Spirosoma aureum: one gene and its partner. The main gene of each other region encodes a partner of the protein of the gene in region 2 in a complex. Links are inferred from orthologs where the notes say so. Each region holds a gene or a part of one and is shown on either strand. Other genes may lie near its edges. The genes, in order: secY and secA.

Region 1 (3,179 bases), 1.0 Mb from region 2 along the record:
TGAAGCCAGCAGCACCGGGTACAGGTGTTATCGCCGGCGGTGCTATGCGGGCTGTTCTTGAATCAGCTGGTGTACGCGACGTATTGGCAAAATCGAAAGGTTCATCGAACCCGCACAATGTAGTGAAAGCTACCTTAGATGCACTGCTGAAAATGCGCTTACCTCATCAGGTGGCATTCCAGCGTCAGATAAGTCTGGCTAAAGTGTTTAACGGTTAATTAGAAAGGAGCAACAGACATGGCACGAGTACGCATCACGCAGGTCAGCAGCACCATCAAACGACCGCTATCTCAAAAAAATGCGATCAAGTCGTTAGGCTTGGGCAAAATCAACCGTAGCGTTGAGCTGGAATACAACGACTCTTTAAAAGGTGCTATCAACAAAGTACAGCACTTAGTGAAGGTTGAAGAAATTTAAGTATCTTTGCGATTCTTTTGGCTTCCTGTTTGCCATGGCCTGGTGTCATGTGCGTATTGAGAGGTCAAAAGAATCGGTTTTTTTAATAATAATAACATGAATTTAAGCAACCTTAGACCGGCAAAAGGTTCCGTCAGAGAGCGCAAGCGAGTCGGACGCGGGCAAGGATCAGGCATGGGCGGAACGTCTACGCGTGGTCACAAAGGAGCGCAGTCGCGCTCAGGTTATAGTCGCAAGACACACTTCGAAGGTGGCCAGATGCCATTGCAACGTCGTGTGCCGAAATTTGGCTTTAAGAATATCAACCGCGTCGAGTACAAACCTCTCAATCTGGATTCGATCCAGGCCTTGGTTGACGAAACCAAAGCAACCGTAGTGGATATCGACTTCCTGCTTCAGCACGGGTTGGTAAGCAAAAAAGATCTTGTGAAAATCTTAAGCCGTGGTGAATTGACATCGGCTGTAGAAGTTCACGCACATGCTTTCTCGAGTAGCGCTAAAGAAGCGATCGAAAAAGCAGGTGGTAAAGCAATTGTGCCCGCTAAACAAGCGAAAGAGGAAGCAACGAACTAAGTTGTGAGCACGGCATCAGCCGCCTACTTTTATGAACCGACTGATCACCACGTTTAAGAATATTTTTGCAATAGATGAGTTGCGGAGTCGTATCCTCAACACGCTATTGTTTATTACGGCGTTTCGTCTTGGTTCAGCAATTGTGCTACCGGGCGTTGACCCTAACAAACTGAATCTGAATCCGCAGGGATTACTCGGTTTGTTAGACACTTTTTTGGGTGGTGCGTTCAGCAAAGCGTCTATTTTCGCATTGGGCATCATGCCATACATCTCGGCATCGATCGCTATTCAGCTACTTACCCTGGCTTTGCCTTACTTCCAGAAAATGCAGAAGGAAGGCGAATCGGGTCGTAAGCGATTGAATCAGATCACACGTGTTCTGACAATTGGTGTAACGGCAGTGCAGGCAATTACCTACATCCGTACAACGATTCCTGCTGAAGCACTCCTGATCGATCGAGGTCTGTTCACAATCTCCTCCCTGTTTATCTTAACCTCAGGCACGATCTTTTGTATGTGGCTGGGTGAACGGATAACAGACAAGGGCATCGGAAATGGTATCTCCATGATCATTATGATCGGGATTGTTTCCCGGCTACCGGGCGCTATCATTGGCGAACAGCAGTCGAGAGGAACAGGTGGTATTCTGCTGTTCGTACTTGAGTTAGTTGCTCTATACTTCGTTGTTATGGGAGCAGTTGTATTGACTCAGGCCGTTCGTCGGATTCCAATTCAGTATGCCAAACAGGTAATTGGAAACAAAGTGGTAGGTGGACAACGGCAATATCTGCCATTGAAACTGAATGCTGCTGGTGTAATGCCGATCATTTTTGCTCAGGCACTGATGTTTATTCCCGGTTATCTGTCGGGATTGTTTGCTGAGAAAAGCGATTTTGCCGCAGGAGTGCAAAATGCTTTCCAAAGCTATACCACCTGGCAATATAACGTTCTGTTTGCTTTGCTGATCATCATCTTCACGTTCTTCTATACAGCGATTTCGGTTAACCCGACTCAAATTGCTGATGACATGAAGCGCAGTGGTGGATTCATTCCAGGAGTTAAACCAGGAATTCAGACTTCTGAATACATTGGTACAGTTCTGGACCGGATTACCTTGCCAGGGGCGATCATGCTGGCGATTGTGGCTATCCTGCCAGCCATTGCTAACTTGCTGGGTATGACCAGTGGTTTTGCACAATTCTTTGGCGGAACGTCACTGCTTATCATGGTCGGTGTTGTACTCGATACATTACAGCAAGTCGAAAGCTATCTGTTAATGCGTCGGTACGAAGGATTGATGAAGTCTGGTCGCGTACAGGGCCGGACTAACGAGACAGTTGCAGCCTAACAAAAATGGCTAGTTCTGATAAGAAAGAAAAAATGATTTATTACAGGAGCGATGAAGAAATCGCCCTGATAAAAATCAGTGCTCAGGTACTTGGAAAAGCTCACGCTGAAGTAGCCAAGCTAATCCGTCCTGGCATTCAGACAAAGGAACTGGATAGGGTCGCCGAAACGTTTATTAAGGATAACGGTGGCTCTCCATCTTTCTTAGGTTATAATAAGTTTCCGGCTTCATTGTGTATATCGGTTAATGATGTGGTTGTCCACGGATTTCCAAGCCGATATGAGCTTCGCGACGGTGACATTATCTCGATCGATTGCGGAGTAAAACTTAATGGCTATCATAGCGATAGTGCCTATACCTATCCCGTTGGAGACGTTAATCCCGCAACACGGCGATTGCTGACCCGGACAAAAGAGTCACTCTATATTGGTATAGAAAAGGCTGTTGAAGGGAATAGGGTAGGCGATATTGGGTACGCCATTCAGACATACACGGAAAAATTCGGGTATTCAGTCGTTCGGGAGTTAGTAGGTCATGGCGTTGGTCAGAACCTGCATGAAGCTCCTGAGGTGCCAAATTATGGCAAACGAGGACAAGGACCAAAATTGCGTGAAGGTATGATTTTGGCGATTGAGCCGATGATTAACTTCGGGAAAAAAGGAATTTTTCAGGAGCGTGATGGCTGGACAATTCGAACGGCCGATCGTAAACCCTCTGCTCACTTCGAACATACAATAGCTGTTCGTAAAGGTAAAGCGGAGATTCTGACAACCTTTGAATACATTGAAGCAGTCACCGCGAACACAAGCCTGATGGTCGAAACACAGGAACTGATGGCGGC
Region 2 (4,276 bases):
GGTTGAGCATGAGTGCCAGCCGGGCAATTGGGCCCTGCTCTGAACGCTGGTCAGTAACAGTCGCTATATAAAACTCTTTTGGGGTAAAGGGCAACGACTGAGGACTGAGCCGGATAGGGCCAACTGGTGGAGAAAAAGAGAGAAGTCCCATTAAAACCAGCCCCAATAATGCGTTTTGCATCTGCCTTAAAAAACGGCTCATCATGTTTATACGAGCATTCTGTATAAGCATTGGTTTCTTACAAAAACGCCCCCCGAATATACAATCCGGGGGGCGTTCTACCAACAATTGATCGGGTTATTCGATGAGCATTGCTTTGCCGCTTACGACATCGTTTTCAACCGTCTTAAATTTGACATCACGTTTTACGGAGCCATCAGCGTACTGAACGTTTACTCGCGCATTACGGTCAAGTTTAGCTACACGCGCTGGTTGGCGAGGTGGTTCGACCGGCATGGGTGGAGAGCCAGCGCCCATTGCGTTGTTTTCGGCCATTCTACGTGCATACTCTTCCGGACCTGTGGCGAGGTGATCATCGTCAAAGTCTTCCATGTTCGTATGTAGCTTTGGCTGTGGTTCTGGCCGGCGCTGAGCTGGAGCTTGCCGAATTTCCTGCTGTACCTCTTCAGGTTCCTGAGCCGGAATGTCTGCTTTGGTCAGGAAGCTGATCGTGTCGAAGTTAACTTTGTTCAGGAAACGCTTGAACAACTCCACCGATTCGAATTTATAAACCAGCAAAGGGTCTTTTTGCTCAAACACCGCGTTTTGTACTGACTGTTTCAGGTCGTCCATTTCGCGGAGGTGCTCTTTCCATTCCTGGTCAATCACCGACAGCGTAACGGCCTTTTCCATCTCCGTCACGATTTCTCGTCCACCCGATTCCACAGCTTTCCGCAGATCAGCAACAACCGTTAATTCATGAATACCGTCGGAGAAGGGCACCACAATATTTTTGATCTGGCTGCCTTGCTCATTGAGCACCTGGGTCAATACGGGCAACGCCTTATCGGCTATTGCGTGGTTCTTGGCCTGGTATTGCGATTCAGCTTCGTCATACAAGCGCCGGATCTGGTCGGGTTTTTTCAACCGGCCAAACTCTTCACTTGTCAGCTCCGGCGTAACACCTAGTGTAGTTAACAACTGAAGCTTTACTTCTTCGTAATTGCCTTCGGCATTGTTAACGGTTTCTTCCACAACGTCATACATTGTGTTGGCAATATCGAGCGGTAACCGGTCGCCAAAGAGCGCGTTTCGACGCCGTTTGTAAATAGCTTCCCGCTGATAATTCATGACATCGTCATATTCCAGCAACCGCTTCCGAATTCCGAAGTTATTTTCTTCGACTTTCTTCTGCGCCCGCTCGATCGACTTCGTGATCATGGAGTGCTGAATCACTTCGCCTTCTTCGAGTCCCATTCGGTCCATGACTTTGGCAATCCGTTCGGAACCAAACAGGCGCATCAGGCTATCTTCGAGCGATACGAAGAATTGCGATGTACCTGGGTCGCCCTGACGTCCTGAACGACCGCGCAGCTGCCGGTCGACCCGACGTGATTCGTGCCGTTCGGTACCAATAATAGCCAGACCACCTGCCGACCGTGAATCGGGCGTCAGTTTAATATCCGTACCACGTCCGGCCATATTCGTGGCAATTGTTACCGTACCCGGCAAACCGGCCGAGGCAACAATTTCGGCTTCGCGTTGGTGGTACTTTGCATTCAGGACCTGGTGCTGAATTTTACGCAGCGTTAGCAGACGGCTTAACAACTCGGAGTTTTCGACTGATGTAGTACCGACCAGAACGGGTCTGCCTTTTTCGACTAAACTCGTAATTTCATCGACGACCGCGTTGTATTTTTCACGCACCGACCGGTAAACTTTATCTTCTTCATCTTTCCGGCTAATGGATCGGTTCGTTGGGATAACGACCACATCCATTTTATAAATCTGCCAGAATTCAGACGCTTCGGTTTCTGCAGTACCCGTCATACCCGCCCGCTTATGATACATCCGGAAGTAGTTCTGGAGTGTAACCGTTGCGTAGGTTTGCGTAGCGTCTTCAACTTTTACGTTTTCTTTCGCTTCAACTGCCTGGTGTAAGCCATCCGACCACCGGCGACCTTCCATAATCCGCCCCGTCTGTTCATCAACGATTTTTACTTTACCGTCCATGATGACGTATTCCGTATCGCGTTCAAATAAACAGAACGCTTTCAGTAACTGATTGACGGTATTAATGCGCTGTGTTTTGACGGCGTAATCACGAACGACAGATTCTTTATGGAGAATTTTTTCCTGTTCCGAAAATTCGCTGTCTTTATCGATCGCATTCAGATCGATCGACAGGTCAGGCAGAATAAAGAAATTAGGATCTTCACCCGAACCTGTAATAAAATCAATACCTTTTTCGGTTAGATCAATGCCATTATGCCGTTCGTCGATGGTGAAATAGAGTGGCGCATCGGCTTCGGGCATCAGCTTCTGGTTTTCGGCCAGATAAATGGACTCCGTTTTCTGGAGCAGTGCTTTATTGCCGGTTTCGGTCAAAAACTTGATAAGCGGTTTGTGTTTCGGCAAACCACGGTAGGCCCGAAATAACGATAGTCCCCCTTCTTTTTCGTCACCAGCCGCGATTTTCTTCTTGGCGTCGTTCAAAAAATCGTAGACTAACTTGCGCTGTGCCTCAACCACGCGTGCTACACGGGGCTTGAGTTCAATATAATCCTGTTCATCACCGCGGGGCACCGGGCCACTGATAATTAACGGAGTACGGGCGTCATCGATCAACACGGAGTCAACCTCATCCACCATAGCATAATGGTGTTTCCGCTGAACCAGCTCACCCGTTTCGCGGGCCATGTTATCGCGGAGGTAATCGAACCCAAATTCGTTGTTTGTTCCGTACGTAATATCGGCCAGGTAGGCATGCTTCCGGGCTACTGAGTTGGGCTGGTGTTTGTCGATACAATCGACCCGAAGACCGTGGAATTCAAAAAGCGGAGCCATCCATTCGGAGTCACGCTTGGCTAGATAGTCATTGACCGTAACGATATGCACACCACGTCCGGCGAGGCCATTCAGGAAAGCGGGGAACGTAGCCACAAGGGTTTTACCTTCGCCCGTGGCCATTTCAGCAATTTTACCCTGATGAAGCACGACACCGCCGATAATCTGAACATCATAATGGACCATATCCCATTTAATCGGACTGCCAGCTGCATCCCAGCTATTCGCCCAGTGGGCCTGATCACCATCGATAACGACGTTTTTCTTCCGGGAAGCGATCTCGCGATCAAAATCATTGACGGTTACGGTCAATTGCTCGTTTTCGGTAAATCGACGGGCGGTTTCTTTGACAACGGCAAAGGCACGGGGCAGGATGTCTAACAGAACACGTTCCAGTTCGACATTGCGATCTGCTTCGAGTTTGTCGATCTGGTTAAACAGACGCTCCTTCTCGTTAACATCTACATCGGGGTGGCTGGCTGCCTCACTAAGTTCAGCCAGTTGATTGTCAATGTCGCCAAGTTCATCAGCGATCTGAGCTTTTAGCTCATCCGATACCCGGCGCAACTCGTCATTGGAAAGGTCTTTTAACCGGGCAAATTCGGTATTGACCTTCTCAACGTAAGGAAGCAACTCCTTGATATCCCGTTGTGATTTGGTACCGAAAAATTTAGCTATCAGATTAATCATATTTTCAGAAATAAGTATCGGCTTTCGTTCAGTAGTTAGCAGACAGTAAGATAGGCACTGCTGGTTGCAAACCACCGATCACCATTTTTCCACAAATTTAGTGCATTACAATGGGACTACAAGGTAAGTGTTACATTGTCAGATACACCTTATTGTATGGGAATGATGTTTTAAAAGGAATCTATTACTTTTGCGAATCAAATATTGGCCCAACAGCCGCTGTTCATGCGTACCACCGACAAATTGTCACGTTTTAACCACCGTATAGGACCGTTTTATATTGGTTTAGTACTATTACTACTGACAGGAACGTATCAGGCTAGTGCCCAGGCCCCTCGTTCGCGCGTTGATCAACTCAGTGACGAAGACGTACAGAATTTTTACAAGCGGGCACAGGCCAGCGGTTTAAGCGAAGCCCAGATTGAACAGGCAGCAATGTCGCAGGGCTATACGCTGGATGATATAGCGAAGATGCGAAGACGGATCAATGACCTTCGTACGCGAACATCACAGCCTCAAACAGAAACGGGCACTGTAACCGGACGAACATTGCCGACAGATCTTTCTCAGCGAACAGAT

Evidence for each region.
Region 1: the proteins of secA (region 2) and secY are in contact, whole or in part, in a crystal structure (PDB 3DIN), measured with the Thermotoga maritima proteins. The link is inferred for Spirosoma aureum from one-to-one orthologs. Residues at the interface, in WP_004082002.1 of Thermotoga maritima: Glu261, Ala262, Arg263, Lys300, Ala301, Arg302, Thr303, Ile304, Ile305, Leu323, Tyr324, Asp325, Pro326, Val329, Ser330, Tyr333, Ile336, Lys340, Phe345, Val349, Glu363, Phe364, Tyr374, Ser375, Gly376, Gly377, Glu393, Ile395, Thr482, Ser483; in WP_004081795.1 of Thermotoga maritima: Glu108, Gly109, Glu110, Glu111, Ala236, Glu237, Arg238, Arg239, Ile240, Thr241, Ile242, Gln243, Tyr244, Ala245, Arg246, Arg247, Val248, Thr249, Gly250, Arg251, Arg252, Val253, Tyr254, Gly256, Ala257, Ser258, Thr259, Tyr260, Leu261, Pro262.

What each region holds. Positions count from the first base shown.
Region 1 is NZ_CP050063.1:166,333-169,511, reverse strand. The notes cover bases 324-3,179. They hold secY (preprotein translocase subunit SecY), read left to right. Parts: upstream 324-1,021; coding sequence 1,022-2,338; downstream 2,339-3,179. Other genes in these bases: map (type I methionyl aminopeptidase), read left to right, coding at 2,371-3,179; rplO (50S ribosomal protein L15), read left to right, coding at 514-990; rpmD (50S ribosomal protein L30), read left to right, coding at 324-417. In the rest of the region: rpsE (30S ribosomal protein S5), read left to right, coding at 1-218; more of rpmD, read left to right, coding at 238-323. UniProt on the Escherichia coli protein: The central subunit of the protein translocation channel SecYEG. Consists of two halves formed by TMs 1-5 and 6-10.
Region 2 is NZ_CP050063.1:1,204,935-1,209,210, forward strand. What follows is about bases 99-4,051. They hold secA (preprotein translocase subunit SecA), read right to left. Parts: upstream 3,698-4,051; coding sequence 299-3,697; downstream 99-298. Other genes in these bases: G8759_RS04900 (hypothetical protein), read right to left, coding at 99-181; G8759_RS04910 (SLBB domain-containing protein), read left to right, coding at 3,923-4,051. In the rest of the region: more of G8759_RS04900, read right to left, coding at 1-98; more of G8759_RS04910, read left to right, coding at 4,052-4,276. UniProt on the Escherichia coli protein: Required for protein export, interacts with the SecYEG preprotein conducting channel.